2 regions of the Pseudomonas sp. KH_021 genome follow, and region 1 is predicted to be linked to the other one. Evidence: predicted binding sites of a transcription regulator. Region 1 holds the regulator's gene; the other holds the start of a gene.
The links. The regulator sigma-54, encoded in region 1, starts transcription at its own class of promoters, with help from an activator protein. The targets are predictions, from matches to a motif close to ANTGGCATNNANNTTGCTNT.
Positions count from the first base shown of each region.

Region 2: the regulator sigma-54 is predicted to act here: its motif matches at 10,673-10,692, upstream of flgB (flagellar basal body rod protein FlgB).

Region 1 covers NZ_CM174477.1:870,340-886,006, forward strand. Annotated here, with positions in the region: gene rapZ (RNase adapter RapZ) at 1-545, opposite strand, end outside; gene ptsN (PTS IIA-like nitrogen regulatory protein PtsN) at 548-1,012, opposite strand; gene hpf (ribosome hibernation-promoting factor, HPF/YfiA family) at 1,025-1,333, opposite strand; gene AC3IX4_RS04140 (RNA polymerase factor sigma-54) at 1,416-2,909, opposite strand; gene lptB (LPS export ABC transporter ATP-binding protein) at 3,079-3,804, opposite strand; gene lptA (lipopolysaccharide transport periplasmic protein LptA) at 3,804-4,346, opposite strand; gene lptC (LPS export ABC transporter periplasmic protein LptC) at 4,333-4,908, opposite strand; gene AC3IX4_RS04160 (KdsC family phosphatase) at 4,917-5,441, opposite strand; gene AC3IX4_RS04165 (KpsF/GutQ family sugar-phosphate isomerase) at 5,442-6,416, opposite strand; gene AC3IX4_RS04170 (ATP-binding cassette domain-containing protein) at 6,651-7,460, shown strand; gene mlaE (lipid asymmetry maintenance ABC transporter permease subunit MlaE) at 7,460-8,257, shown strand; gene mlaD (outer membrane lipid asymmetry maintenance protein MlaD) at 8,257-8,724, shown strand; gene AC3IX4_RS04185 (MlaC/ttg2D family ABC transporter substrate-binding protein) at 8,741-9,403, shown strand; gene AC3IX4_RS04190 (STAS domain-containing protein) at 9,400-9,705, shown strand; gene AC3IX4_RS04195 (BolA family protein) at 9,812-10,051, shown strand; gene murA (UDP-N-acetylglucosamine 1-carboxyvinyltransferase) at 10,074-11,339, shown strand; gene hisG (ATP phosphoribosyltransferase) at 11,450-12,085, shown strand; gene hisD (histidinol dehydrogenase) at 12,210-13,535, shown strand; gene hisC (histidinol-phosphate transaminase) at 13,538-14,581, shown strand; gene algW (Do family serine endopeptidase AlgW) at 14,737-15,667, opposite strand, start outside.
Region 2 covers NZ_CM174477.1:1,640,429-1,656,095, reverse strand. Annotated here, with positions in the region: gene flgK (flagellar hook-associated protein FlgK) at 1-1,706, opposite strand, end outside; gene flgJ (flagellar assembly peptidoglycan hydrolase FlgJ) at 1,717-2,922, opposite strand; gene AC3IX4_RS07830 (flagellar basal body P-ring protein FlgI) at 2,931-4,040, opposite strand; gene flgH (flagellar basal body L-ring protein FlgH) at 4,053-4,748, opposite strand; gene flgG (flagellar basal-body rod protein FlgG) at 4,780-5,565, opposite strand; gene AC3IX4_RS07815 (flagellar basal body rod protein FlgF) at 5,623-6,363, opposite strand; gene AC3IX4_RS07810 (hypothetical protein) at 6,528-6,707, opposite strand; gene AC3IX4_RS07805 (hypothetical protein) at 7,406-7,636, opposite strand; gene flgE (flagellar hook protein FlgE) at 7,706-9,025, opposite strand; gene flgD (flagellar hook assembly protein FlgD) at 9,053-9,754, opposite strand; gene flgC (flagellar basal body rod protein FlgC) at 9,768-10,211, opposite strand; gene flgB (flagellar basal body rod protein FlgB) at 10,215-10,625, opposite strand; gene cheR (protein-glutamate O-methyltransferase CheR) at 11,323-12,150, opposite strand; gene AC3IX4_RS07775 (chemotaxis protein CheV) at 12,197-13,129, opposite strand; gene flgA (flagellar basal body P-ring formation chaperone FlgA) at 13,199-13,951, shown strand; gene flgM (flagellar biosynthesis anti-sigma factor FlgM) at 14,130-14,441, shown strand; gene AC3IX4_RS07760 (flagella synthesis protein FlgN) at 14,489-14,956, shown strand; gene AC3IX4_RS07755 (flagellar brake protein) at 15,036-15,667, shown strand, end outside.

The DNA of each region.
Region 1 (15,667 bases):
GCATCGACTGGCATGCCGCGCTTGAAGCCGAACGATTCGACCAAAAACGCCGTACCCGCCTCGGGTTTGTCCAGCAGGCGCAACTTGATGGTGTCACGCAGTTGGTAGAGGTTGAGGTTGGTGGTGTTGATCTTGAGGTCGGCAAGGTCTGCGATCGGGCCCAGCAGATCGCTCTCGACACGGATGGCTTCTGCCAGCGAGCGCGAGGGATTGGTCAGTGGATGGCGCCGACGTGTCTCGGAGAAACGCTTGAGCAGGGTTTCTTCATCGGCATCCAGGTACAACACGTCGCAATGGATGTGCCGGCCACGTGCTTCATCGAGCAGTTCGGGAAAGCGCGTCAAGTGGCTGGGCAAGTTGCGCGCATCAATGGAAACGGCAACCTTGGGTTGCAGCAACTCGGTATTGATCAGCGCATTCTCGGCCAATTGCGGCAGCAGGCCTGCCGGCAAGTTGTCGATGCAGTAGAAGCCGTTATCCTCCAGTACATCGAGTGCAGTACTTTTACCTGAGCCGGATCGGCCGCTGACGATGATCAAACGCATGATTAGTGACCGCTCTGTTCATCCAGGACGACTTGATACAGGGCTTCGTTGCTGCTCGCGGTACGCAGGCGATCACGAACGTCCTTGCGATCAAGCATGCTGGCTATCTGGCGCAGCAGCTCCAGGTGAGCATCGGTGGCAGCCTCCGGGACCAGCAGAACGAACAGCAGGTCTACCGGTGCGCCGTCGATGGCGTCGAAATCTATGGGTGCATCAAGGTGAAGCAGGGCGCTGATGGGGCCGTCGCACCCCTTTAGCCGGCAGTGAGGAATGGCAATGCCATTGCCGAAACCGGTAGAGCCCAGTTTTTCACGGGCAATCAGGCTTTCGAACACAAGTTGCATATCCAGCTGGGGTACTTCCCGGTGGATCAGATTTGCAATTTGTTCGAGTACACGCTTTTTACTGCCGCCCGGCACGTTCACAAGAGAACGGCCGGCGGTCAGGATAGTTTCAAGTCGGATCATGTGAGGGGGGTGTCAGCGAGCAGCCTGGCCATTCAGGAGGCTCTGCTGTTTTTCCTTGTGTTTTTTCAGTTGGCGATCGAGCTTGTCGGTAAGGGAGTCAATAGCGGCATACATGTCTTCATGCTCGGCATTGGCAACAACCTCATTGCCGGGAATCTGCAGGGTAGCCTCGATCTTCTGCTGCAACTTTTCGACCTTGAGGATGATCTGCACATTGGTAATCTTGTCGAAGTGACGCTCCAGTCGATCGAGTTTTTCCCCGATGTAGGTGCGCAATGGCTCGGTGACTTCTACATGTTGTCCACTGATGTTGACTTGCATACAGCTTCTCCTATGTTGCCAGTGCATAAAGAGGCAAGCCCACGGGCTTGCCACTGAAACGCTGTGGCTCATCTCAAGGCCGTTACATCAATCGCTTGCGTTCGCTCGACGGTGCAATGCCGAGGGACTCGCGGTACTTGGCGACGGTGCGACGGGCTACCTGGATGCCCTGTGCCTCCAGTAAACCAGCGATCTTGCTGTCACTCAATGGCTTTTTCTGATTTTCCGCGGCAACCAGTTTTTTGATGATCGCGCGGATGGCTGTAGACGAGCATTCACCGCCTTCAGAGGTGCTGACGTGGCTTGAGAAAAAATACTTCAGCTCGTAGATACCGCGCGGGGTATGCATGTATTTCTGGGTGGTAACCCGCGAAATAGTTGACTCATGCATGCCTACTGCCTCGGCGATATCGTGCAGCACCAAAGGCTTCATGGCTTCGTCGCCGTGGTCCAGGAAGCCGCGCTGGTGCTCGACGATCTGGGTGGCAACTTTCATCAGCGTTTCGTTGCGGCTTTGCAGGCTCTTGATGAACCAGCGGGCTTCCTGCAGTTGATTGCGCATGAAGGTGTTGTCGGCGCTGGTGTCGGCGCGACGAACGAAGCCTGCGTATTGCGGATTGACGCGCAAACGCGGCACTGATTCCTGGTTCAGCTCCACCAGCCAGCGCTCGCTGTCCTTGCGCACGATCACGTCTGGCACCACGTACTCGGGTTCGGACGACTCGATCTGTGAACCGGGGCGCGGGTTGAGGCTCTGCACCAGCTCGATCACCTGGCGCAGTTCGTCTTCCTTGATTTTCATGCGGCGCATCAGCTGGCTGTAGTCACGGCTGCCGAGCACGTCGATGAAATCGGTAACCAGACGCTTGGCTTCCGTTAGCCAAGGCGTCTTGGGCGGCAGTTGGCGCAGTTGCAACAACAGGCACTCGCCCAGGTTGCGGGCGGCGATGCCGGCGGGCTCGAATTGTTGCACGCGGTGCAGGACGGCTTCGATCTCGTCCAGTTCGATGTCCAGCTCCGGGTCGAACGACTCGCAGATTTCCTCGAGGGTTTCGTCCAGGTAGCCCTGGCTGTTGATGCAGTCGATCAAGGTGACGGCAATCAGGCGGTCGGTGTCGGACATCGGCGCCAGGTTCAACTGCCAGAGCAGGTGGCTCTGCAGGCTTTCGCCGGCGGACGTGCGGGTGGTGAAGTCCCACTCGTCATCGTCGTTGCTGGGCAGGCTGCTGGCGCTGGTCTGGTAGATGTCTTCCCAGGCCGTATCGACCGGCAATTCGTTGGGGATGCGTTCGTTCCACTCGCCTTCTTCAAGGTTCTCCACGGTCGGTGCGTTTTCCTGGTAGCTGGGCTCCTGGAGGTCCGACGGGGTTTTCTGTTCGATGTTATCGGCCAGTGGGTCACTGTTGTCGAAGTCGTCGCCTTCTTCCTGGCGTTCGAGCATCGGGTTCGATTCCAGTGCTTCCTGGATTTCCTGTTGGAGGTCCAGGGTCGACAGCTGGAGCAAACGGATGGCCTGTTGCAACTGAGGTGTCATCGTCAGTTGCTGGCCCATTCTTAGGACGAGCGATGGTTTCATGGCAGGGGCTTTACACCTTATTTGCCGGCGCACATGCGCCATCCACTACAGGGCGCCGGAGCGCCAAACATAAGCAAGTTATATGCCTGAATCTGAAGTGTTTGCCTAGAGCACCGTAACAATTTAGTGACAGTCAAGCGCTCCAGGCAACTCGCCAAACACCTCGAAATTACAGGCGGAACTCGTGGCCGAGGTAAACCTCTTTCACCAGTTCGTTGGCCAGGATGGCGTCCGAGTCGCCCTCGGCGATCAGTTGGCCATCATTGACGATGTAAGCGGTTTCGCAAATATCCAGGGTTTCACGAACATTGTGGTCGGTGATCAGAACGCCGATGCCCTTGGCTTTCAAGTGATGGATGATCTGCTTGATATCACCTACGGAGATCGGGTCGACACCGGCAAAAGGTTCGTCGAGCAGGATGAACTTGGGCGCGGTTGCCAGTGCGCGGGCGATTTCGACCCGGCGCCGCTCGCCACCCGACAGGCTCATCCCCAGGTTGTCGCGGATATGGCTGATGTGGAACTCCTGCAGCAGGCTTTCCAGCTCCTTGACCCGGCCGGCCTTGTCCAGCTCCTTGCGGGTTTCCAGGATGGCCATGATGTTGTCGGCCACCGACAGCTTGCGAAAGATCGAGGCTTCCTGCGGCAGGTAGCCGATACCGGCACGGGCGCGACCGTGCATGGGTTGGTGGCTGACGTCGATGTCATCAATCAGCACGCGGCCCTGGTCAGCCTGCACCAGCCCTACGATCATGTAGAAACAGGTGGTCTTGCCAGCGCCATTGGGGCCCAGCAGGCCGACGATCTGACCGCTGTCGATGGACAGGCTGACGTCGCGCACGACCTGGCGGCTTTTGTAGCTTTTGGCCAAGTGTTGGGCTTTCAGAGTCGCCATTACGGGGCCTTTTGCTCGTCGGTTTTCTTTTTCGGCTGGATGACCATGTCGATGCGTGGGCGTGGTGTTTTCACACCGCCTCCAGCGCGGCCAGCGGTTGCCACCTGAGTGGCGGTGTCGTAGACGATCTTCTCGCCTTCGGTGGTGTTGCCCTGGTTGATCACCTTGGCCTGGTCGATCAACACGATACGGTCTTGCGTGGAGTGATACTGGATGGTCACAGCATAGGCCTTGACCTTTTCCGGGTCGGTGGCTTTTTGCTGTTGCTCGAAGTACGCCAGGCTACCGATGGCGGTCACCACATCGACATCGCCAGCGGGGGTGCGGGTCAGAGTGACGGTGTTGCCGGTGATCTTCATCGAACCTTGAGTGATGATGACATCACCTTTGTACGTGGCAATGCCTTGCTTGTCATCGAGCTGCGCGTCATCAGCCTGAATACGGATAGGCTGGTCGCGGTCGGTCGGCAGAGCCCAGGCGCTCACGCTTCCCAGTGCTGCGCCCACGCTGAGCAAGAAAGGAAGGGTTTTAACGAGCCTCATACTGTCCTCTTACGTTGGACAGCAGGTTGATCCTGCTGTCGTTCAAATACGCTTTCATGCCTGTGGCCGTGGTCACGCCGCCAGCGCCCTCGATTCTAACGGCTTGCTCGGTTTGCGCATATTCCTTCTGCGGGAATACCGTGATGCGCGAGGAAGTGATGAGCGTGGCGCGGTTTTTCTGGTCGGTGCGGGCGATGCGCACGGAGTCGATCAGCTCGACCTCGGTGCCGTCGGGGTTGACCTCGCCGCGCTCGCTCTGCACATGCCAGGGGTAGGCGGTACCGCGATACATCTGCAGGTCGGGTTTGGTCAGCAGGGTGACCTCGCTGGCCATGACATGCTCCACCTTGTCGGCGGTCATTTCATATTGCAGCTTGCCATCGGGCAGGAACTGCACGCTGCGCGCATTGAGGGCGTAGTAGTCGATGGCGTTCTCGTCGACGGTCACGACCGGTTTATTGTCGAGAAAGCTTTGCGGGCTGATGTTCCAGTAGCCGACGGCTGCCAGCAGCGCGGCAGCGACACAGAACAGCGCAATATTGCGGGCTTTTTTAATGAACATGAATCGCTCTACAGATAATGGGCGTGAGCCGCTTCAAGGTTGCCCTGGGCACGCAGGATCAGCTCGCAGAACTCACGCACGGCACCTTCGCCGCCGCGTGCCTGGGTGACACCATCGGCGTGCTCGCGCACAAAGGCGGCAGCATTGGCCACGGCCATGCCCAGGCCCACCCGGCGAATCACCGGCAGGTCAGGCAGGTCGTCACCCAGATAGGCCACTTGTTCATAGCTTAGGTTGAGTTGGCCGAGAAGCTCGTCCAGAACCACCAATTTATCTTCCCTGCCCTGATAAAGATGCGGGATGCCGAGGTTGCGGGCGCGTCGCTCCACTGCTGGGGTCTTGCGGCCACTGATGATGGCGGTGGTCACGCCACTGTTCATCAGCATCTTGATGCCTTGGCCGTCCAGGGTATTGAACGACTTGAATTCGCTGCCATCTTCGAGGAAATACAGGCGACCGTCGGTCATCACGCCGTCCACGTCGAAGACAGCCAGCTTGATGGCTTTACCGCGTTGCAGTAGATCGTTACTCATTTACATCACTCCGGCGCGCAGCAGGTCGTGCATGTTGAGGGCGCCCACCGGCTTTTCGGCCTTGTCGACCACCACCAGCGCGCTGATTTTGTGGTCTTCCATGATCTTCAAGGCTTCGGCGGCCAGCATGTCCGGGCGGGCGGTCTTGCCGTGCGGGGTCATGACATCTTCGATTTTTGCGGTATGGATATCGATGCTGCGGTCCAGGCTGCGGCGCAGGTCGCCGTCGGTAAAGATCCCGGCCAGGCTGCCATCGGCTTCCAGCACCACGGTCATGCCCAGGCCCTTGCGGGACATTTCCAGCAGGGCGTCCTTGAGCAGGGTGCCACGGACCACCTGCGGCAGTTCTTCGCCGCCGTGCATGACGTTTTCCACTTTCAGCAGCAAGCGACGGCCCAGGGCGCCGCCGGGGTGCGAAAAGGCGAAGTCTTCGGCTGTAAAGCCGCGGGCTTCGAGCAGGGCTATGGCCAGGGCGTCGCCCAGCACCAGTGTTGCGGTGGTCGAGGAGGTCGGTGCCAGGTTCAGCGGGCAGGCTTCCTGGGCAACGCGCGCGTCGAGGTTGACCTCGGCGGCCTTGGCCAGGGGCGAATCAGGGTTGCCGGTCAGACTGATCAGCTGGATGCCCAAGCGCTTGATCAGCGGCAGCAGGGTGACGATCTCGGCGGTGGAGCCTGAGTTGGACAGCGCCAGGATGATGTCATCCTTGGTGATCATGCCCATGTCGCCATGACTGGCTTCGGCCGGATGCACAAAAAAGGCGGTTGTGCCGGTGCTGGCCAAGGTGGCGGCTATTTTGTTGCCGATGTGGCCAGACTTGCCCATGCCGACCACGACGACGCGGCCCTTGCTGGCCAGAATCATCTCGCAGGCACGGACGAAATCGGCATCGATGTGCGCCAGCAAGCCTTCAACGGCCTCAAGCTCGAGGCGGATGGTGCGCTGTGCGGATTGGATCAGGTCGCTGGATTGGCTCATGTCGGAAATCGGATTGCCTGATGAAAAGGCGACGATTATAGCGGTAATGCGCGAAAGCCTCACCTGCGATCGTCGCCAAGCGCCTGTCGCAGGGCTGAACAAGCGCGGCGCAGGCCTTGGGGCGAGGGTGTCAGCGGTGATATAGTTCGCCGCCAGTTCGGCCCGCCCAGTGTCCGCGTGCCTCCAAGAAGGGGGTGAGCGTCTGAGTAAGAGGCTGCATCGCAAGGAGTTTAGATGAGTGCCGATAACGCCTACGCGGTCGAGCTGAAGGGCCTTACCTTCAAGCGCGGTGCGCGCAGTATCTTCAATAACGTCGATATTCGTATTCCGCGTGGCAAGGTCACCGGAATCATGGGGCCATCGGGGTGCGGTAAGACGACGCTGTTGCGGTTGATGGGGGCGCAGTTGCGGCCTACCAGTGGCGAGGTCTGGGTCAATGGCCAGAACCTGCCGAAGCTCTCGCGCAGCGATCTGTTCGATGCCCGCAAGCACATGGGCGTGCTGTTCCAGAGCGGCGCCCTGTTCACCGATCTGGATGTATTCGAGAACGTCGCCTTTCCGCTGCGGGTGCACACCCAACTTCCCGAAGAAATGATTCGAGACATTGTTTTGATGAAGCTGCAGGCCGTTGGCCTTCGCGGTGCCATCGAGTTGATGCCTGACGAGCTTTCCGGTGGCATGAAGCGCCGTGTAGCGCTGGCCCGGGCCATTGCCCTGGATCCGCAGATCCTGATGTATGACGAACCCTTCGTGGGTCAGGACCCGATCGCCATGGGCGTGCTGGTGCGCCTGATTCGCCTGCTCAATGATGCCCTGGGCATTACCAGTATCGTGGTCTCCCACGATCTGGCCGAAACCGCGAGTATTGCCGACTACATCTACGTGGTCGGCGACGGCCAGGTATTGGGGCAGGGCACGCCGCAGGAGTTGATGAACTCCGATAACCCGCGCATTCGTCAATTCATGAAAGGCGACCCGGACGGGCCAGTCCCTTTCCACTTTCCTGCGCCGGATTACCGCGCTGATTTACTGGGGAAGCGTTGATGCGCAGAAAATCTCTACTGGAACGCATTCGGCGGTTCGGTCGCTCGGCCATCGATGTGTTGGCGGTGATGGGGCGCTCGACGCTGTTCCTGATCCATGCCCTGGGCGGGCGTGGCGGCATCGGCGGCGGCTTTCAACTGCTGGTCAAGCAGCTCTACTCCGTCGGCGTGATGTCGCTGGCAATCATCGTGGTCTCGGGTGTGTTCATCGGCATGGTGCTGGCCCTGCAAGGCTTCAGCATCCTGACCAAATATGGCTCGGAGCAGGCCGTGGGGCAGATGGTCGCCCTGACGCTGTTGCGTGAGTTGGGGCCGGTGGTCACCGCATTGTTGTTCGCCGGGCGCGCAGGCTCGGCGCTGACAGCTGAAATCGGCAACATGAAATCGACCGAGCAGCTTTCCAGCCTGGAAATGATCGGTGTCGACCCCCTCAAATATATCGTTGCGCCCAGGCTTTGGGCCGGATTCATTTCGCTGCCACTGCTGGCCATGATCTTCAGCGTGGTCGGCATTTGGGGTGGTTCGTGGGTGGCGGTTGACTGGCTGGGCGTCTATGAAGGCTCGTTCTGGGCCAACATGCAAAACAGCGTGTCGTTCACCGATGACGTACTCAATGGCGTGATCAAGAGCCTGGTGTTTGCTTTTGTGGTCACGTGGATTGCCGTTTTCCAAGGGTATGACTGCGAGCCCACCTCAGAGGGGATCAGTCGTGCCACGACCAAGACCGTGGTATATGCCTCATTGGCAGTGCTGGGCCTGGACTTTATTTTGACCGCCTTGATGTTTGGAGATTTCTGATGCAAAACCGCACCCTGGAAATCGGTGTCGGCCTGTTTTTGCTGGCCGGGATTCTGGCGCTGCTACTGTTGGCGCTGCGCGTCAGTGGCCTGTCGGCTACTCCGAGCACCGACACTTATAAACTTTACGCCTACTTCGACAATATCGCAGGTTTGACTGTCAGAGCTAAAGTGACCATGGCCGGTGTGACCATCGGCAAGGTCACTGCAATCGATCTGGACCGCGACACCTTTACCGGTCGGGTGACCCTGGAGCTGGAAAAACGCGTGGACAACCTGCCCGCCGATTCCACTGCCTCGATCCTGACCGCGGGGTTGCTGGGTGAAAAGTACGTCGGCATCAGCGTGGGTGGTGAAGACAAACTGCTCAAGGATGGCGCAACGATTCACGACACCCAGTCCTCGCTGGTGCTTGAGGACCTTATCGGCAAATTCCTGCTCAATAGTGTTGGCAAAGAAGCCAAGTGAAATGAGGAGTTATTCCATGATGTCTATTCTGCGACGTGGCCTGCTGGTTCTGTTGGCGGCCCTGCCGATGCTGGCGCATGCCGTTACTGGCCCGTCGGCCCATGAGCTGATCCAGGACACCACCACGCGTCTTCTGGCAGACCTTGAGAAAAACAAAGAAATCTACAAGACCAATCCGAGTGCGTTCTACGATGCGCTGAACGGCATCGTCGGGCCGGTCGTGGACGCCGACGGTGTCTCTCGCAGCATCATGACGGTCAAGTACTCGCGCAAGGCGACCCCGGAGCAGATGGCCCGCTTCCAGGAGAACTTCAAGCGCAGCCTGATGCAGTTCTATGGCAACGCGCTGCTGGAGTACAAGAACCAGGGCATCACCGTTTCGCCTGCCAAGGATGAAAGTGGCGATCGCACCAGCGTTGACATGAAGGTCAAGGGTCAAAGCGGCGCCATCTACCCGGTTTCCTACACGCTGGAAAAAATCAATGACGAGTGGAAAGTCCGTAATGTCATCATCAATGGCATTAACATTGGCAAACTGTTCCGTGACCAGTTCGCCGATGCCATGCAGCGCAATGGCAATGACCTGGACAAGACCATCAATAACTGGGCCGGCGAAGTAGCCGACGCCAAGGCCAAGACCGACCAAGCCGCTGAAACACAGAAGCAGAACTCACAATGACGACCAGCGAAGTACGCGCTGACGCTCCAGGGCAGTTGAGCCTGCATGGCGTGCTCGACTACCGCTCGGGACCCACCTTGCTTAAGCAAGGCCAGGCGCTGATCAAGGCCTGCGCGGAACCGGCGTTGGTGGTTGACTGTTCTGGTGTTGAGAAGTCCAGCAGCGTGGGCTTGTCCTTGCTACTGTCTTTTATGCGCAGTGCCCGGTCGTTGGGTAAAACGCTGTCGATCAGGACCATGCCCGACGATATGCGAGAAATTGCCCAGGTCAGCGAGTTGACCGAATTGCTGGTCCAGGATTGAAATCCCGAGGCCCTTTGTCAGAGTTCCCCATTGCGGGGTTCGCAGGCGAAGGGCTTTTTTGTATGATGGCCGACCCGCGCGCGTTGGGCGCCGATTGAGGTTGAGCATGCAGGCCGTAGAAGTTAAGAGCTTTCTTGAAGGAAAGTTGCCAGGAATCCAGGTCGAAGTTGAAGGCGAAGGCTGCAACTTCCAGTTGAACGTGATCAGCGACGAGTTGGCAGGCCTGAGCCCTGTCAAGCGTCAGCAGGCGGTTTATGCTCATCTGAACCCTTGGATTGCCGATGGCAGCATCCACGCGGTCACCATGAAATTTTTCAGCAGCGCAGCCTGGGCTGAGCGTACCTGAGCCAATTGGCGTCGAGATCCCTATGGACAAACTGATTATTACTGGCGGCGTTCGTCTTGATGGCGAAATCCGCATCTCCGGGGCAAAGAACTCTGCCCTGCCGATTCTTGCCGCGACTCTGTTGTGCGATGGCCCGGTCACGGTCGGCAACCTGCCGCACCTGCACGACATCACCACCATGATCGAGCTGTTCGGGCGCATGGGCATTGAGCCTGTGATCGACGAAAAGCTGTCGGTGGAAATCGATCCACGCACCATCAAGACCCTGATCGCGCCCTACGAGCTGGTGAAAACCATGCGCGCCTCGATCCTGGTACTGGGCCCGATGGTTGCTCGCTTCGGTGAAGCCGAAGTCGCGCTGCCGGGCGGTTGCGCCATCGGCTCGCGCCCGGTTGACCTGCACATTCGCGGCCTGGAAGCCATGGGCGCGAAGATCGAGGTCGAAGGTGGCTACATCAAGGCCAAGGCGCCTGAGGGTGGCCTGCGCGGTGCGCACTTCTTCTTCGACACCGTCAGCGTGACCGGTACCGAGAACATCATGATGGCCGCGGCCCTGGCCAAAGGCCAGAGCGTACTGCAGAACGCTGCGCGCGAGCCAGAAGTGGTGGACCTTGCCAACTTCCTGATTGCCATGGGCGCCAAGATCAGCGGCGCCGGTACCGACACCATCACTATCGACGGTGTCGAGCGCCTGCATCCGACGTTCTACAACGTGATGCCTGACCGTATCGAGACGGGTACCTATCTGGTGGCCGCAGCCGTTACCGGTGGCCGCGTCAAGGTCAAGGACACCGATCCGACCATCCTTGAAGCGGTACTGGAGAAACTCAAGGAAGCGGGCGCCGAGATCACCACCGGCGTTGACTGGATCGAGCTGAACATGCACGGCAAGCGGCCCAAGGCTGTCAACCTGCGTACCGCGCCGTACCCTGCCTTCCCGACTGACATGCAAGCGCAGTTTGTCTCGCTGAACGCCATTGCCACCGGCACCGGCGCTGTGATCGAGACCATCTTCGAAAACCGTTTCATGCACGTCTATGAGCTGCATCGCATGGGCGCCAAGATCCAGGTTGAAGGCAACACTGCCATCGTCACTGGTACCGAAAAGCTCAAGGGCGCGCCGGTCATGGCGACCGACCTGCGGGCTTCGGCCAGCCTGGTCATCTCGGCACTGGTAGCCGAGGGCGATACCCTGATCGACCGCATCTACCACATCGACCGTGGTTATGAATGCATCGAGGAAAAACTGCAAATGCTGGGCGCGAAGATCCGTCGCGTGCCGGGCTAGTTTTTCTTGAGGGGCGCAGGGAGGCGCCCCGACATGCCGGACTGAATTGATTCGCGTCGAATCGGCTTACCATTCGACGAGAAGTATCCTGATAAGGAACGACGTTTCCCATGTTGACCATCGCGCTGTCCAAGGGCCGTATTCTTGACGATACCCTGCCGTTGTTGGCAGAGGCCGGCATTGTGCCGACCGAAAATCCGGATAAAAGCCGCAAGCTGATCATTCCTACCACTCAGGCAGATGTTCGCCTGCTGATCGTCCGGGCGACTGACGTGCCGACTTACGTCGAGCATGGCGCCGCCGACCTGGGCGTTGCTGGCAAGGACGTGCTCATGGAGTACGGCGGCCAGGGCCTGTACGAGCCACTGGACTTGCAGATTGCCCGTTGCAAGCTGATGACCGCGGGTGCTGTCGGTGCGGTCGAGCCCAAGGGCCGTCTGCGCGTGGCAACCAAGTTCGTCAACGTTGCCAAGCGTTACTACGCCGAGCAAGGCCGTCAGGTCGACATCATCAAGCTGTATGGCTCGATGGAGCTGGCGCCGCTGATTGGCCTGGCTGACAAGATCATCGACGTTGTCGATACCGGTAACACCCTGCGTGCCAACGGCCTGGAACCCCAGGAGATGATCGCTGAGATCAGTTCCCGGCTGGTGGTCAACAAGGCATCGATGAAGATGCAGCACGCCCGCATTCAGAGCCTGATCGACGTCCTGCGTCAGGCTGTGGAATCGCGACACCGCGGCTGACAGTATTGCGCGACCCCAGGTCGCGCCCGTCTATCCGTGTCATAGCCAGAATTCTCAGGTGCCCGCGCGGATCGACTGCTACTTTAGGGCGCCTGAGCATTTGCCAATTATCGAGGCCCACGCTATGACCACGTCCACTGCAATTCGCCGACTCAACGCTGCTGACCCGGATTTCGCCCGACATCTGGATCATCTGCTGAGCTGGGAAAGCGTGTCTGACGATTCGGTCAACCAGCGCGTGCTCGACATCATCAAGGCGGTGCGCGAGCGCGGCGACGCGGCGCTGGTGGAGTTCACCCAACGTTTCGACGGTGTCCAGGCGACCTCCATCGACGACCTGATCGTCAACCGCGAGCGCCTGGAACTGGCGCTGACCCGCATCACGCCCGAACAGCGCCAGGCCCTGGAAACAGCTGCCGAGCGTGTGCGCAGCTACCACGAAAAGCAAAAACAGGATTCCTGGAGCTATACCGAAGCCGACGGCACCGTGCTTGGCCAGAAAGTCACGCCATTGGATCGTGCTGGTTTGTATGTCCCTGGCGGCAAGGCTTCCTATCCTTCGTCGGTGCTGATGAATGCCATTCCTGCCAAGGTGGCTGGCGTGACTGAAGTGGTCATGGTGGTGCCGACGCCTCGCGGTGAGATCAACGAACTGGTACTGGCGGCGGCCTGCATCGCCGGTGTCGATCGGGTTTTCACCATCGGTGGCGCCCAGGCCGTTGCAGCCTTGGCCTATGGCACTGAAAGCGTGCCGCGTGTCGACAAGGTGGTTGGCCCAGGCAATATCTATGTGGCCACTGCCAAGCGCCATGTATTTGGCCAGGTCGGCATCGACATGATCGCCGGCCCTTCGGAAATCCTGGTGGTGTGCGATGGCCAGACTGACCCGGACTGGATCGCCATGGACTTGTTCTCCCAGGCCGAGCACGACGAAGATGCCCAGTCGATCCTGGTCAGTACCGATGCCGAATTCCTCGACAAGGTCGCCACCAGCATCGACAAGCTGCTGCCGACCATGGACCGCGCCGACATCATCAAGACGTCGATCAACACTCGCGGCGCCCTGATTCTGGTCAGTGACATGCAGCAGGCTATCGAAGTCGTCAACCGTATCGCGCCTGAACACCTGGAATTGTCGGTCGCCGACCCGCAAGCCTGGTTGCCACAGATCCGCCACGCGGGCGCGATCTTCATGGGGCGCCACACCAGCGAAGCGCTGGGCGACTACTGCGCAGGCCCCAACCACGTATTGCCCACCTCGGGCACCGCGCGGTTCTCCTCGCCGCTGGGGGTATATGACTTCCAGAAGCGCTCCTCGATCATTTTCTGCTCGCAGCAGGGCGCCTCGGAGTTGGGCAAGACCGCATCAGTACTGGCCCGGGGTGAATCCTTGAGTGCCCACGCCCGCAGCGCTGAATACCGCATCATCGCCGACAAGAAAGGGGAATGAACATGAGCAAATTCTGGAGCCCCTTCGTCAAGGACCTGGTGCCTTACGTGCCGGGTGAGCAGCCGAAGCTGACCAAGTTGGTCAAGCTCAACACCAACGAGAACCCTTACGGGCCGTCGCCCAAGGCGCTGGAAGCCATGCGCGCCGAGGTCAACGACAACCTGCGCCTGTACCCGGACCCGAACGGTGACCGCCTCAAGCAGGCCGTGGCCGAGTACTACGGTATCGAAACGCGCCAGATTTTCCTCGGCAACGGTTCGGACGAAGTACTGGCGCATGCCTTCCACGGCTTGTTCCAGCACGGCAAGCCGCTGCTGTTCCCGGATATCAGCTACAGCTTCTATCCGGTTTACTGCGGCTTGTACGGCATCGAGTTCGACGCGCTGCCCCTGGATGAGCAGTTCCAGATTCGCGTCGAAGACTATGCTCGCCCCAATGGCGGGATCATTTTCCCCAACCCCAATGCCCCCACCGGTTGCCTGATGGCGCTGGAGGCCGTGGAGCGCCTGCTCCAGGCCAACCCGGACACCGTCGTGGTGGTCGATGAGGCCTACATCGATTTTGGTGGCGAAACGGCGATCACGCTGGTTGATCGATACCCGAACCTGCTGGTTACCCAAACGCTCTCCAAGTCGCGTTCGCTGGCAGGCCTTCGGGTTGGTCTGGCGGTTGGGCACCCGGATCTGATCGAGGCGCTGGAGCGCATCAAGAACAGCTTCAACTCCTACCCGCTGGACCGCATGGCCATCGTTGGCGCAGCGGCTGCGTTCGAAGACAAGGCTTACTTCGAGCAAACCTGCAAGGCTGTGATCGACAGTCGCGAGCAATTGGTTACGGCGCTTGAACGGCGTGGTTTTGAGGTGTTGCCGTCGGCTGCGAACTTCATCTTCGCTCGCCACCCTCAACAGGATGCGGCCACCCTGGCGGCGCGTCTGCGTGAGCAGGGCGTGATCGTTCGGCACTTCAAGCAGGAGCGGATTGCTCAGTTCCTGCGGATCAGCATCGGTACCCAGGAACAGAACCAGGCGCTACTCGACGCTCTTTGATTCGTTGTAGGAGCCGGCTTTAGCCGCGATGGCTTCACCGCGATGCATCAGGCAAACCGCGGCGACTTCATCGCGGCTAAAGCCAGCTCCTACATTAGTCCGTGTAGGAGCCGGCATTAGCCGCGATGGGCGCGACGCAATCCACCCGTTCGCGGTTATTCTTCCTGGGCTGCTGGAGCTGGCGGTGGTCGCAGGCCGATTTCGGCGGTCAGCTTCATTTCCTTGCCGTTGCGTATGATCTCGATGGGAACCCTGTCGTTGGGCTTGGTCTGCGCAACCTGGTTCATGGAGCGACGTCCATCTCCGGCCGGCTGACCGTTGATGCTGAGGATCACGTCACCCAGTTGCAGACCGGCCTTCTGAGCCGGGCCATCGCGGAAAATACCGGCTACAACGATGCCAGCGCGGCCTTGCAGGCCAAACGACTCGGCCAGTTCCTGGCTCAGAGGCTGCACTTCAATCCCCAGCCAACCACGAATCACCTGACCATGCTCGATGATGGCCTTCATTACGCTTAGCGCCAGCTTGGTGGGAATGGCGAAGCCGATCCCCTGGGAGCCACCGGATTTGGAGAAGATCGCGGTGTTGATACCCGTCAGATTACCGTTCGCATCGACCAGCGCGCCGCCTGAGTTGCCGGGGTTGATCGCGGCGTCGGTCTGGATGAAGTCTTCATAGGTATTGAGGCCCAGCTGATTACGGCCGGTGGCACTGATGATGCCCATGGTCACGGTCTGGCCAACGCCGAAGGGGTTGCCGATGGCCAGCGCCACGTCACCAATATGAATATTGTCAGAGCGGCCGATGGTGATCGATGGCAGGTTTGGCAGGTCGATCTTCAGCACCGCCAGGTCTGTTTCAGGATCGCTGCCGATGACCCGGGCCAGCGTCTCGCGACCGTCCTTGAGGGCCACTACGATCTGGTCGGCACCGGAGGTCACGTGGTTGTTGGTCAGCAGATAGCCTTCCGGGCTCATGATCACCGCCGAACCCAGGCTCGATTCCCAGCGCCGCTGCTTGGGCAGGTTATCGCCGAAGAAGCGCCGGAACTGTGGGTCTTCGAACAGCGGATGGCTGGACTTGTTC
Region 2 (15,667 bases), 770 kb from region 1:
ACGTTAAACGCGAAGGTGAAGCTGTCGCCGTTGGCCGGGGCGCCGGACACGGTGGTCTTGAATTCAAAGCTCTTGGGTTTGCCGTCCGCGCCAAGAATCGGGTTGCCCTGCTCATCGCGCATGGTCACGGTGATGGGCCGCTCGCTCGCTTGGCCGGGCGAGATAGTGCCTGCGTCGACGGTATTGCCCTTGGCGTCATACACCGTGTACGCCTGAGTGCCATTGCTCGCCTCACCGAACACCATTTTGACGGGCAAGGCGTCACGAATGAATGCCTGGTTTTCAGCCAGGTCGGCGCCGTAGATATCCAGGGCGCTGCTCAACGCTGGCGGGGTGACAGTGCCCGTCCCACCGTTGCCGGTGCCTGTGCTGGCCGTGATCGCGCCAGCAAAGGCCAGCGTGTTGGCGTCGGTCATGGTCGTGGTAATGGTGCTGGCGGCACTGCGCGTCGGGATGATCTTGAAGCTGTCGCCCTCTTTCAGCTCTCCGTCCTTGTTGAGCGCAAGGGAGAAGCCGTCAATGACCGGCGCGGGGTCTTTGGTGATGTCGAAACTGCCCTTGGACGTGCCGTCCGAACGCATCACGCTGTAAGTCGTTGGGCTGGTGAAGGTCACCTGATAATCGTAGATGCTCAACTGGCCGCTCTTGGCGATGGTCACATTCAAGCTGCCGGAGCCTTCGTTGTTTGACGAAGCCAGGCTGCGCTGGCTCATCGCCAAGTCGCTATTGATACTGGAAAACAGCGAGGCGCCAAACTGGCCATTGGCGTCCAGGCCCTGCCCCAACTGGGTGTTGATGCTATCGGCCACCACCAGCGCGACGCGCCCCAATTCGTTCTGCGCCGGGATCAGCACGTCGCTGCGATAACGCAGCAGGCCACCTATTTCGCCACCCGCAATCACCGAGGTCACGTCAGAACTGAAGTCCTGATAGTTGACCTTGACGCTGTACTGGCTCGCGTCGGGCACTCCCGGCACTACCGACAAGGTATTGGAGCGGTTGCCGGTCACCAGCGACTGGCCGGTGCCCAGGTACACGTCGTAGACCCCTTCACGCTCTTGCACGGTTACGCCCACCAGTTCGTTGAGCGAGCGCACCGCTTCGTTGCGGGCATCGAGCAGGCTGTTGGGGCTGGTGCCAGCGGCGGACAGCTGGGTGATCTGCTGGTTGAGGTCAGCAATGCCGGCGGTCAGTTTGTTGACTTGGTCCGTCAGCGTGGTGAGCTGCCCATTGATGCTGTCGTTCTGCTGCTTCATCTGCGAGGCGATGGAGTTGAAGCGGTTGCTCAGGGTCTGGGCGTTGGTCAGCAGCAGTTGGCGCGAAGCGAGGTCGGCGGGTGCAGCCGAAGCCGTCTGCAATGATGCGAAGAAGCTGGAAAGCACCGAGCTGATACCCGTGGTGCTATCCGCCAGCAACTTATCCACCGACGTAATCTGGTTCAGATACGCCGACGCATCGCCACTCAGCGAAGTCGCCATCTGCAGCTGATTCTCCAGATAGCCGTTATAAATCCGCCGCACATCCGAGATGGTCGTCCCCGTCCCCAGATACCCCACCCCGATATTCTGCAGGGCACCGGCGCTGTTCACGGTCTGCTGGCGCGAGTAACCCGAGGTCGCCACGTTGGCGATGTTGTTACTGGTGACTGCCAGCGCGGCCTGGCTGGAGTTCAACCCGCTCAGCCCGATCGAAATCAGATTCGACATGCTTCAACCCTTATAAATTCGTGGTGCCGCCTGCCATGGCGTAATTTTGATAAGACTTCATTTGCCGGGCGATCTGGGTGATCTTGCTGGCGTAGTGCGGGTCGGTGGCGTAGCCGGCTTTTTGCAGCTCGCGCGCAAATTGCTCCGGGTTATCGGCCGACTTCAGTACACCTTGATAGCGATCGTTGTTCTGCAACAGGCTCACCAGGTCGTGAAAGCTGTCCTGGTAGGAGTCGTAGGAGCGGAATTCAGCGGTTTCCTTGACCATCTGGCCATTGCGAAATTCGCTGGTGATGGCCCGCGCCTGATCGCCCGCCCAGTTGCCGGTGGCCTTGATGCCGAACAGGTTGTGGCTGCTGCTGCCATCGCCCTGGCGCATCACCGATTTGCCCCAGCCGGTTTCCAGTGCGGCCTGGGCCACCAGCACGGTGGGGTCGACGCCGATGCGCGCGGCTGCTTCCTTGGCCATCGGCAGCATGGTGGCGATAAATTCATCGGAGTTGCTGAAGGCTTTTTTCGCTGGCGCCAAAGGTGGCTGGGCGATGCTGCGGCCCAAGATGCGCATCGAGTCGCCGGGGGCCGTTGCAGCGGAGTTCACGTTTACCAGTGCTTTGCCTTGAATGCCCGAGGTGTCGATCAGCTTGTTCGACGCCACCGCCTCCGTGGCGGAAGGGACGATGCCTGCGAGCAATCGGTCGGCGAGCTTGCTGGGCAAGGCCAGGCGCCGCTGGTTGAGCAGCGCCATGTCGTTACGCCCGGCTTGCGTACCCTCAGCGCCGGTAATGGCTTTGCTGTCGGCCGCCGCGCTGCGGGTCGCCCACAGTGGGCGCTGCACCTGCGCATCGCTATGGGCCAACGGGCCGCTGGTGGGCGCTGGGCTATGGGCTTTGTTTTTCGACAGCTGACGCATCAGCACATCCTGCAAACCGATGCCCCCGCCCTGCCGGGAAAGGCTGACCGACAACTGCTGGTCGTACATTTGCTGGTATTGCTTGGTGGTCTCGGTGTTGAGCGGGTTGTCCTTGGCGATCACGTCGCTGGCCTGGCGCATGGACTTGAGCATTTCGTTGAGAAACAACGATTCGAATTCCTGCGCGACTTTGCGCAGGTTGCTCTCGCTGTCTCGGTCGCCCACTTTCATCGAGTTGAGGCGATTGAGGTCGGTGTAGGCGCCGCTGTCGGCCACGCTGCCGACACCGCTTTTGGGGATGCTCATGGCCGGCCTCAGATGACGATCAGGTCGGCCTGCAAGGCGCCGGCCTGTTTCAGGGCTTCAAGGATCGCCATCAGGTCGCTTGGGGCTGCGCCCACCTGATTGACCGCCCGCACGATCTCATCCAGCGTGGTGCCGGGGCCGAACTTGAACATCGGCTTGGCTTCCTGCTGGGCGTTGATTTTGGAGCGTGGCACCACTGCCGTTTCGCCGTTGGAAAACGGGCCGGGCTGGCTGACGATCGGGTCTTCGGTGATGGTCACGGTGAGGCTGCCGTGGGTGACGGCGGCTGGCGAGACCTTGACGTTCTGGCCGATCACGATGGTGCCGGTGCGCGAGTTGATGATGACCTTGGCCACGGCTTGGCCGGGGTCGATCTCGAGGTTTTCCAGGATCGACAGGTAATCGACGCGCTGGTTGGGGTCCAGCGGTGCGGTGACGCGCACGGAACCGCCGTCGACAGCCTGGGCCACGCCTGGGCCAAGCAGTTCGTTGATCTTGTCGACCACGCGCTTGGCGGTGGTGAAGTCTGGGCGATTGAGGTTCAGGGTCAGGCTGTTGCCCTGGTTGAAGCCACTGGGCACGGCCCGCTCCACCGAGGCACCACCGGGAATCCGCCCGGCCGACGGCACGTTGACGGTGATTTTAGAGCCGTCGCGCCCTTCGGCATCGAAGCCCCCCACCACCAGGTTGCCCTGGGCGATGGCGTAGACGTTGCCGTCGATGCCCTTGAGCGGGGTCAGCAGCAGGCTGCCACCGCGCAGGCTCTTGGAGTTACCGATGGACGACACGGTGATGTCGATCACCTGCCCAGGCTTGGCGAACGCCGGCAGGTCGGCGTGTACCGACACCGCGGCGACGTTTTTCAGCTGCACGTTGCCCGACCCCGGCGGCACCTTGATACCGAACTGGGAGAGCATGTTGTTGAAGGTCTGCAGGGTGAACGGGGTTTGGGTGGTCTGGTCACCCGTGCCGTTCAAGCCCACCACCAGGCCGTAGCCAATCAACTGGTTGGAGCGCACGCCCGAAATGCTGGCGATGTCTTTGAGCCGCTCGGCCTGGGCCGAGAATGCCGCTGCCAGAAGCAGTACCGCCGCCATCATGTGCTTGAAATTGAGCATGATCATCCGACCCTAGAAAGGCCACAGCGGGCTTAAGAAAAACCGGTCAAGCCAGCCCGGCTGGTTGGCGTCGGCAAAGGAGCCCGTGCCCGAGTAGGTGATGCGCGCATCGGCCACCCGGGTCGAAGACACGGTGTTGTCGGTGGCGATGTCGTCGGCGCGGACCATGCCGGCGATGCGCACCAGTTCGTCACCGGTGTTCAGGGTCATCCACTTTTCGCCGCGCACGGCCAGAATGCCGTTGGGCAGCACATCGGCCACGGTCACGGTGATCGAGCCGGTCAGGGTGTTGCCCTGGGCCGCCTTGCTGTCGCCCTTGGTCGCACGGCTGCCGCTGTAGCCGGCGTCCAGGCTCAGGTCGCCGCTGCCGAACGGGTTGTTGGTTGATACGCCGGCGCCAAACAACGAGGTCAGGCCAATGTTGGTGTTGCTGTTCTTGGAGATTTGCGAGCCTGCGTTTTTGCTGGCCTGGGTTCGCTCGTTGAGGGTGATGGTGATCAGGTCACCGACCCGGAACGCCTTGCGGTCGCCGTACAGGTTCTGCTCGAAACCGGCCTGGTAGATCGAGCCGTTGTTGGCCGCCGCGGGCAAAGGCGTGCGCGGCAACACCGGCGCGTAGTACGGGTCGTTGGGCTTGGGCGGCGGGCTGACGCAACCGGCCACAAGGGCGGCCGCCCCCAGGGCAAGAACAGATAACAGGCGATTCATGACGCAGACCTCGCGGCGTAGCAAACTTCAATTACAGATTTTGGGTGACGAACGAGAGCATCTGGTCGGCGGTGGAGATCACCTTGGAGTTCATCTCGTAGGCCCGCTGGGTGGTGATCATGTTCACCAGCTCTTCAACGGTGCTGACGTTGGAGTTTTCCAGGGTGTTCTGCAGCATGCTGCCGAGGCCGTTCAGGCCCGGGGTGCCAACTTGTGGCGCGCCGCTGGCGGCGGTTTCCAGGAACAGGTTGCCGCCAATGGCTTGCAGGCCAGCCGGGTTGATGAAGTCGGCGGTCTGTAGGTTGCCGATCACTTGGGAGGCGGCGTTGCCGGCCGTGGTGATCGAGACGGTGCCGTCCTGGCCCACGGTGAAGGTTTGCGCGTCGTTGGGGACGACCACCGCAGGTTCCAGGGCCATGCCGCTGGCGGTGACGATCTGGCCGTCGGAGTTCAGGTGGAAGGTGCCGTCACGGGTGTAGGAAACGGTGCCGTCCGGCTGCAAGACCTGGAAAAAGCCACGGCCATTGATGGCCATGTCCAGCGGCTGGTCAGTGGTTTGCAGGCTGCCGGCGGTGAAGTTTTTCTGGGTGCCGACAATGCGCACACCGGTACCCAATTGCAGGCCCGAGGGCAGTTCGCTGTCTTGGGTCGACTGGGCGCCCGGCTGGCGGCGCACCTGGTACAGCAAGTCCTGGAACTCGGCGCGATCACGCTTGAAGCCGGTGGTCGAGACGTTGGCCAGGTTGTTGGAAATGGTGGTCAGGTTCATGTCCTGGGCGGACAGGCCTGTCTTGCTGACCCAAAGAGCCGGAAGCATGCTGTTCTCCTCGTGCGCCTGTTTTAAGGCGCTACGTGTGTGTAATTAGGCCGGTGGTTAGCTGACTTGCAAGACACGCGCCATGGCTTCGTCGCCTTCCTTGGCCGTGGTCATCATCTTGATGTGCAGCTCGAATTGCCGCGACAACGCCAGCACCGAGGTCATTTCCTCGACGGCATTGACGTTGCTCGCCTCCAGAAACCCGGACACCACGCGCACACCGGCATCGGCGACGGCGGGTTGGCCGTCTTGGGTGTGGATCAGGCCGTCGGTGCCCTTGACCATGTTTTTAAGGTCCGGGTTGACCAGCTTGATGCGGTCGACCTCGGCCATGACCCGCGGGCCTTCGCCCATGGCGCGGATGCTGATGGTGCCGTCTTCGCCGATTTCGACTTTTTGCTCGGGCGGCACGGCAATCGGGCCGCCGTTGCCCATGACAGGCATGCCGTTACCGGCGCGCAGCACGCCCAGGGCGTCGATGTTCAGACTGGCGGTGCGCACATAGCCTTCGCTGCCGTCCGGGGTTTGCACCGCGATCCAGCCTGCGCCGCCCACGGCCACGTCCAAATCGCGACCGGTTTCCTGCAGGGCGCCGGGGGTGAAGTCGGTGGCGGGGCGTTCGGTCATGGCGTAGGCGCGGGCTGGAAGGCCGTCACCGAATACCGGCATGGAACGAGCCTGCTCCAAGTCACGCTGAAAGCCGGTGGTGGAAATGTTCGCCAGATTGTTGGCGTGAGCCTTTTGCGCCAGGGCATTTTGGCTGGCACCTGTCATCGCCACGTAAAGCATCTTGTCCACAACGCACTCCTCTCACCAACGGCTGTCGCTTTGTTGGGATAGAGCAATTATCGGACCAACTCTGGTGCAGCCGAGGAAAGCCTTGTATTACGGGGCTTTGGGGGGGGGGTTATGGGGGATGACGGGCGTCGGTAAAACGGCGGTGTTTTGCCGCCAGCGGCAACCTAAGGGCGGCAACCGGCATTGTTGAAGGGGCCTGCGAATTTCATCCAGCCTTTGCCGGGGTCGACCTGGGCGCACATGTAACGACCGGTGGACAGGCTTTGCCATTTGAAGAAGGGGGCCGGGGCGGATTGGGCCGGGAGGGAGAGGAGTAGCAGTGCGGCAATTAAGATTTTTTGCATAGGGGACCTATTAGCGGGGCAACCCTGTGTGTGCGGCTTTAGCCGGGCAAGGCCTCCAAGTGCTTGCCTTGGGTTTTGCGCTGTTGTCCAAATCGAGCGCCGCCCGCGCGGCGCATCGCGACCAAGGGCTAGGCGCCCCCGTCGCTCCTACATTTGTTGCAACGTGCCATGGCCTGTGAGATTGGAGTTGTCAGCCACGCGCAATCGCGCAATCCCCACCGAGCCCACAAAAATCAAAAGCCGAATCACCAAGGCTAACAACCCCTACCCCACAGGCCATGGCACGTTGCAACAAATGTAGGAGCCGGCTTTAGCCGCGATGCGCCGCGCGGGCGGCGCTCGATTTGGACAACAGCGCAAAACCCAAGGCAAGCACTTGGAAGCCTTGATACGGTTCTCCTCCCTTCATTCTCAGGGTGAACCCGCAGAATGCCTGTCAACAGATTGCATGAGCCCCACGAGGTGCCCGCCTTGGCTTTTCCTTTGCTCTTGAGATCGCGCGCCGCCCGCGCGGCGCATCGCGGCTAAAGCCTGCTCCCATTTGTTGCAACGTGCCATGGCCTGTGAGAGTGGAGTTGTCAGCCACGCGCAATCGCGCAATCCCCACCGAGCCCACAAAAATCAAAAGCCGAACCACCAAGGCTAACAACCCCTACCCCACAGGCCATGGCACGTTGCAACAAATGTAGGAGCCGGCTTTAGCCGCGATGCGCCGCGCGGGCGGCGCTCGATTTGGACAACAGCGCAAAACCCCAGGCAAGCACTTGGAAGCCTTGATACGGTTCTCCCCCTTCATTCTCAGGGTGAACCCGCAGAATGCCTGTCAACAGATTGCATGAGCCCCACGAGGTGCCCGCCTTGGCTTTTCCTTTGCTCTTGAGATCGCGCGCCGCCCGCGCGGCGCATCGCGGATAAATCCGCTCCCACATCTATTATTTCCCACAGGCCCCACAGGTCATGAGCCTTAACTGGTCGGCATTAAGGCAATATCTGTCTCATCAGGTCATCTGCAGGATGGTCTGCATGATGGTGCTTTCGGTGGAGATGGTCTTGGCGCTCGCCTGGTAGTTGCTCTGGGCCTTGATCAGGTTGACCAGTTCGCTGGTCAACTCGACGTTGGAGTCTTCCAGGGCGCCCGAGGCGATTTCACCCATGGTGCCGGCATTCGGCACCCCCACCACCGGCACGCCGGAGGAGTAGGACTCTTTCCAGTTGGTGCCGCCAACCGGGGTCAGGCCCTGGTTGTTGGCGAAGTTCGCCATGGCCACCTGGCCGACAGCCTTGTCCTGGCCGTTGGTGAAGCTGGCGAACAGCACGCCGTTGCTGTCGACGGTCAGGCCTGCCAGTTCACCGGTGGCATAGCCGTCCTGGGACTTGGCGGTGACGGCCGAGGTGGAGTTGTATTGGGTGGCGGCCAGCATATCCAAAGTGATGCCGGTGGCATTGGACGCCGCGCCGTTGGCTGCCCAGCTGTCATCGGCCTGTTTGGCCGCGGGCGTCCAACCGGTCAGGCTGAAGGTTTTGTCGTCAGTGATGGTCATGCCCCCCGCCACTGCGCCCGGCTGCATGGCGTCTTTGTCGATAGAACCATCAGACTTGAACGTCAGGGTATTAACCAGCGGATCGGTCTTGCTCGGGTCGGCCGGGCTGCGACCGTCGATGGTGGTGTACATCGTCCAGGAGTTGGCAGCATCGTTTTTCACGAAGTACTGATTCATCTGGTGGACGTTACCCTGGCTGTCGTAGACATCAGTATTGAAGGTGTAGTTGTAGCTGTTCACCGTTGCCGGGTCGAACGGCGTAACGCTTGGCTTGGCGGCGCTGGAATTGAGGTTCATGGTTTCGGCAACGGTGCCGGTGCTTTTCGGCGAGATGTTCGAGCTGTCGATCCGCAAGTCAGTCAAGGCGCCCGGAATCACGGTGCCGCTGGCGTCCACGCCGTAGCCCTGCAGGTTGTTGCCGTTGACGTCGACCACATTGCCTTGCTTGTCGCTGTAGAAGGCGCCGGCCCGGGTGTAGATTTTCGAGCCGTTGCTGTCGAGCACGAAGAAGCCGCTGCCATTGATTGCCAGGTCAAGGCTTTGACCGGTGGCGCCGATATTGCCCTGGCCGAACAGCTGGGAAACAGAGGCGGACGCCACACCGCTGCCGACGGTGGTCTTGCCGGTGGTGGCGCGGATCGACGCCGCATACTGGTCGGCAAAATCGACGCGCGAAGATTTGAAGCCGGTGGTGGCAACGTTGGCGATGTTGTTGCCGGTAACGTTCAATGCCTTGTTGGCAGCGTTGATGCCGCTCAGGCCGATATTGAAGGACATAGTCTGACTCCTGCCGCTTGATCGGCCTTAAATTCCAATGGTTTGAACGTTCGACAGGGCAACGCTGCCCAGGCCTGCAAGGTTGAGCATCATTTCCCCGCCGTTGGTGCCCATGGTCACGCTGTTGACCGTGGCTGGCAGGCTGGTGGTCATGGCCGTCGCCACGCCGTCGACGGTAGCGCTGGCCTTGAAGGTGTAGGTGCCGGCATCGACGGCCTGGCCGTCACCGTCCTTGCCATCCCAGCTAAAGCTCACATTGCCGCTGGCCTGGGTACCCAGGTCGATCGTGCGAACCAGCTCACCGGCGCTGTCGTAGACACCCACAGTGGTGCCGGTGCTGGACGAGGTCAGGTTGATCGAGCCATCCACACCCTTGGCGGGGTCGAGCACCGCCGAGTCGGTTTGCACGATCACGCTGCGCCCCACCAAGGATGAGGCCTGCAGCGCCTGGGACGACTGGAAGGAGCTCACGATGGTGTTCACCGAATCGTTGAGCGACTGCATGCCTTCCAGGCTGCTGAACTGCGCCAGCTGGGCAACGAATTCGCCGTTGTCTTGCGGGTCCAGCGGGTTCTGGTTTTGCATCTGGGTCACCAGCAATTGCAGGAACGCATCCTTGCCCAGCGCACTGCCAGCCGTGCCGCTGTTGGCATTGGCCGTGTTCGTCTGCTTTTGCAGCGAGCTCAGCACCGAGGTGCTGACGTTATTGGAGGTATCGGTGGTGCTCATGCCAAACCCCTTATCACTGACCCAGCGTCAGGACTTTCTGCATCATGGTTTTCGCGGTGTTCATCAATTCCGCGTTGGTCTGGAACGAACGGCTGGCCGAGATCATGTCGGCCATCTCTTCGACCACATTGACGTTCGGGTAATAGACGTAGCCGTCCTTGTTCGCCGCCGGATGGTTGGGCTCGTAGCGGGCCTCCAGATTGCTCTGGTCTTCCACCACACCCAACACCTGCACGCCCTGCCCGGCTTCGCCTTGATCCTGGAACAGCGATTGGCCGACACCGTTCTGGGCCTGCTCGAAGGTGGTGGCGAACACGGGGTGGCGGGCGCGATAGGTCTGGTCGATGCTGGACGAGACGGTTTCGGCGTTGGCGATGTTGCTGGCGACGGTGTTAAGGCGCGTGGTCTGGGCACTCATGCCACTGCCGGCGATGTTGAACACATTGGCGAGGGACATGGATTACTCTCCGCGCAGGGCCGACATCAGCCCTTTGAATTTACTGTTGAGCAGCGTGAAACTGGCCTGGAAGCCCACCGCGTTTTGCGCGTAGTTGGACTGCTCCATCTGGGCATCGACGGTGTTCTGGTCGACCGAGGGCTGCATCGGGGTGCGGTACTTGAGCGACTCATCGCCAATGCTGGCCAGCCCATCGGCTTCGATGTGGCGAGCGTTGGTGCGCTCCAGCGAAAAGTGGCCAGACGCGCTCTTGCTGCTCTGGGCCGCCAGCACATCGGCGAAATCCAGGTCACGTGCCTTGTAGTTCGGGGTGTCGGCATTGGTGATGTTGTTGGCCAGCACCTCGGCACGCTGGGCGCGAAAGCCCAGTGCTTTTTCATGGATGCCGAGCGCCTTGTCGAAGCTGATGCTCATGTCGAAAAACCTGCGCGGGTTTGGCCAAAGGGATCGTTGAGCAAGCTTGAGCAAACAGCGTGCCAACTAGCTAAGGGCCTTTAATCGCGGGGTTTGGGGGATTTGCCGCAGGCGGCAACGGCAGGAAAAGCGGCAAGGAATTACCGCTTGGTGGCGATGGAGCGGCAATGGGGGCCATCAAAAGCTTCGCGGGTAAACCGGGATGCCGGACCACCACTCTCACACGCCGCCGTCCGGTAGGAGCCAGGCTTGCCTGCGATGAATGCGCCGCGGTTTACCTGATGTACCGCGGTGTGGCCATCGCAGCATAGGTATCTACACATCTTTTGGTGTACTGCATTTCGTAGCAGTGGACGAGTAGAACGAGGCCACGTCCGGCTGCGCAGCAGTCGTAAAACCTGGCACTTCAGTATTCAGATACACCGCGAGTACAGGCTTTGCGAGGACTACGTCCCCGGACCTGGCCTCGCTGAACTCGTCTACTGCTACGAATGTAGCCGCTGACGAGGTACGAGGCTGCGATCGGCAGCGAAGCGGCCGTAAAACCTGAGACCGTAATCCATCAGGCACACCGAAGGGCCTGAATTTACGACGGCTTCGCCGCCGATCGCAGCCTCGTACCTCGGCAGCGGCTACAAGAGCCGCGCTGCCCCAGAATTGTGTAGATACCTATGGCCATCGCAGGCAAGCCTGGCGCCTACCTGGCCTGGTAGATGATCCCTGGGCTGCACTGGACCATCTGATAGTGATCCGGCAAGCCGTTCAAGGCTTCCGATGCGCCCAGAAACAGGTAACCGCCCGGCTTCAGGGTGCCGTGGATGCGCAACAGGATGTCTTTTTTGAGCTGGGCCGAGAAATAGATCAGCACATTGCGGCAGAACACGATGTCGAACTTGCCTAAGGCAGCATAGCTGTCGAGCAGGTTGAAGGCGCGAAACTCGACGCGACCGCTCACCGGTGGCTTGATCGCCCAGCGCCCCGCCCCCTTGGGGTCGAAATAGCGATGCAAACGCTCCTGCGACAGGCCGCGGGCGATGGCCAGGCTGTCGTACTCACCCGTTTTGCAGGTATTGAGCATGGAGCCGGACACGTCGGTGGCCACAATCTGTGCACCCATGCGCAATTGGCCCAGGTTGCTGCGCTCGAACTCGTCGATGGCCATCGACATCGAATAGGGCTCCTGCCCCGATGAACAGGCCGCCGACCAGATCCGCAGGCGCTGGCCCGGGTTGGCCTTGATCTGCTCGGGCAGCACTTTGTTCTTCAGCACTTCAAAGGGGTAGGTGTCGCGAAACCAGAGGGTTTCGTTGGTGGTCATGGCATCGACCACTTGCTCGCGCAGACCGCTGCGTGGTTGGGACTGGATGCGTTGCACCAACTCGCTCAGCGACTTGATCCCCTGCTGCTCCATCAGCTTATTGAGGCGGCTGGCTACCAGATACTGCTTGTTCTCGCCCAACAGAATGCCACAGGCTTTTTCCAGAAAAATCCGGAATTGCTCGAAATCCAGGTTACCCGTAGACAAATTTGCCGCCTCTAAAAACCATGTGTGCTGCCAAGGGCTTGCGCCCTTAGCTGTTATCCGTTGCCTTGATGCGGTCGACCACGCGGGCGGCCAGATCGTCCGGCTTGAACTTGGCCAGAAAATCGTCCGCCCCCACTTTCTTGACCATCGCCTGGTTGAAGACACCGGACAGGGAAGTATGCAGGATGACATGCAGCTTTTGCATGCGCGGGTCGTTGCGGACCTCCGCGGTCAGCGTGTAGCCGTCCATCTCCGGCATTTCGATGTCGGAAATCATCATCAGGAACTCTTCATCCGCGCGCTTGCCTTCGTCGGCCAACTTGCGCAGGTAGTCCAGCGCCTGGCGGCCATCGTTGAGCGCCACCACTTCGACCCCTACCGTTTGCAAGCAACGGGTGACCTGCTTGCGCGCCACCGAAGAGTCGTCCACCGTCAGCACCCGCAGTGAGACAGCCTTGTGCTGGATCGCCTCATCCACGACACCAGCGGAGATGGTTTCATTGGCGGGTGCTACTTCTGCCAGGACCTTCTCCACGTCGATGATTTCCACCAACTGGTCGTCAACCCGGGTCACGGCCGTCAGGTAATGATCATGACCCGTGCCCTTGGGCGGCGGATGGATCTCTTCCCAGTTCATGTTGACGATGCGCTCCACCGAGTGCACCAGAAAGCCCTGAACCTTGGTGTTGTATTCCGTGATGATGACGAAGGTGTTCTGCACATCGCTGATCGCCGGCAAACCCGTCGCCATCGCCAGATCCAGAATCGGCAGGGTCGACCCGCGAATGTGCGCCACGCCGCGAACCACCGGGCTTGATTTGGGCAGCATGGTCAGCTTGGGGCACTGCAGCACCTCACGCACCTTGAACACGTTGATCCCATAGAGCTGCTTGCCGTTAAGTCGAAACAACAACAGCTCAAGTCGATTCTGCCCCACCAGCTGAGTGCGCTGGTTGACCGAATCCATTACACCCGCCATGTCAGACTCCTTTGATCGAACCCGTGGACCGTATCCAGTCAATCGGCACGGCCCTTGCTTTTTAGTGACATGAACGCAAAAACGACAGTATTCCGACGCCCGGCCCGTCACCTGCTACGCGCCCTGCCCCTGCTCTGCTTGATAGCTCAAAGCCATCAATCGTTGGCGGACGGCGTTACCTTGCCCGAACAGCTTATCGGCGTCACTCAGGGGTTTCTTGAGTTCACTGTCGAAGATTATTTGGCGAGCAGCCAAACCGAAGGGCGCTTCGAGATCCAGGTCAACCCGCTGGACCCTCGCTTGCGTATGCCGGGGTGCGACAAGGAATTGACAGCCACCCTGGAAAGCCCGGCGCAGCCCATGGGACGCGTCACCGTACGAGTGCGCTGTGATGGCAGCGGCCCCTGGACGGTGTTCGTGCCCGCCCAGGTGAAGCTGTTTCGCAATGTGGTCAGCGTCACCCGCCCGCTCAAGCGCGAAAGCATCGTGGGCGAGCAGGACGTAGCACTGCGCGAGCGGGATGTGGGTTTACTCAGCCAGGGATACCTGACCTCGCTGGATGAGGCCGTTGGCCAAAAACTGGTGAGGGCGACCGTTATCGACCAGGTATTGACCCCGGCACACCTGGAGCAGGCCGAGGTGGTGCGCAAGGGCGATCATGTGGTGATCATCGCCCGCAGTGGCACGTTGAGCGTTCGCATGCCGGGCGAAGCCTTGGTCAAGGGCGGGCTGAGCGAGCAGATCAGGGTGCGCAACCTCAACTCCAAGCGCGTGATCAAGGCGCGGGTCACGGGGCCTGGGCAAGTGGAAGTGGCTATGTGAATAGCTATGTAAATGGCCATGTAATTAATACTTATTGAAAGTAGCCGTTAGGAACCGCTTTTCCTAAACTGTGTCCTACAAGGGTCGGCCTTGAAGCGCATGATTGAAATGCGCCTAAAGTTTTCCCGGAAACGGTCGAAAATAAGGCAAGCGTCCAGAATCCAGAGGTTGTTCAATCATGGTCATCGACTTCAGTCGTGTGAATTCCCCGCCCTCGGTGGCGACCGGCAATCGTGCCGGCGCCACCCAGGAAACCACCAGCAACGAGCCATCGGCACCTGCCACTTCCACTACTGTGCAGAGCGGCGAAGCCGTACACCTGAGCCCAGAGGCCCAGCAATTGCAAAAGGTCACCGATTCACTGCGCGACCAACCGGTGGTCGACAAGTCTCGCGTGGAGGCCCTCAAACAGGCCATCGCCGACGGCAGCTATCAGGTCGACAGCAAGCGCGTCGCCAGCAAGCTGCTCAACTTCGAAGCGCAGCGCTGACCCGACGCCCGCATTGATTCCAGGACGCTTGAGACCCAGAGCCCGCCATGCACGACACCACTTTGCTGCACTTGATCGAAGAAGACCTTGCTCCAGCGCAACAGTTGCTTGAGTTGCTGCAAGCTGAGTCGGTGGCCCTGCACGGCCGGGACATGCCCTTGCTGGAAAATATCCTGGCGCGCAAGCAGTCGTTGATCGTACTGCTCGACCAGCATGGCCGGCGACGCAGCGAGCTGCTGGCCGGCGCCAACCTGAGCCCTGATCACAAGGGCCTTGAGGCATTGGCCGCCACTTCTCCCCAAGGCAAGCTGCTACGCGAACGCGGCGATATGCTCTCCAAACTGTTGGCCGACTGCCAGGCCGTGAACGAGCGCAATGGCCGCTCGATCCAGTTGCAGCAGGCTTCCACCGCCAATCAATTGCGCATCCTGATGGGCGGTGAATCCCCTTCGCTGTACGACGCCCGAGGCTCAACCTCGCTGCTCGCCAAGCCTCGGGCGCTCAGTCAGGCTTGACTCACTTTATGAAGGCGTCGAACATGATGGCAAAATAATGCCTCGCGTGTAGTCGTTTTTGCCTGGAGATTGATTAACCGTGTTCAATGCCTCACACGCGGATGATGCGCCGCAGCCTCCCAAGGTTCTCACTACCCCCCTTGAAATCGCCGCCAACTTGCGCGCGCTGCAAGAAGCCAATGATCCGCTGGTGATCACCTTCCATGAGCGCAGCCAGCGCTTTCAGAGTTTCCTGGTAGAAGTGGATCGCGAGAGCGGTTGTATTGCACTGGACGAAATGATCCCGCGTACCGGTGAAAAATTCCTTCAAAACGGCGAGCCGTTTCGTATCGAAGGCTTCCACGACGGCGTGCGAATTGCCTGGGATTGCAACGCACCACTGAGCATCGACGAGTCCACCGACAGCCGCTGCTATCGCGGCCCGATGCCTGAAGAGGTGGTGTATCACCAGCGTCGCAATGCTTTTCGCGCCGCACTCAAGCTGTCGCAACTGGTGGACGTGGCCCTGGATGGCGGCAAGCTCAAGGGCAAGGGCGCCATCAAAGGTAAATTGCTGGATCTTTCCGCCACGGGTTGCAAGCTGCGTTTTGAAGGCGATATCAGCGAGCGCCTGCAATTGGGCCAGGTCTATGAAAAATTTACCGCTCACCTGCCCTTCGGCAGGATCGATACCCCGGTGGAGTTGCGCTACCTGCACTATGAGGAGCGGCT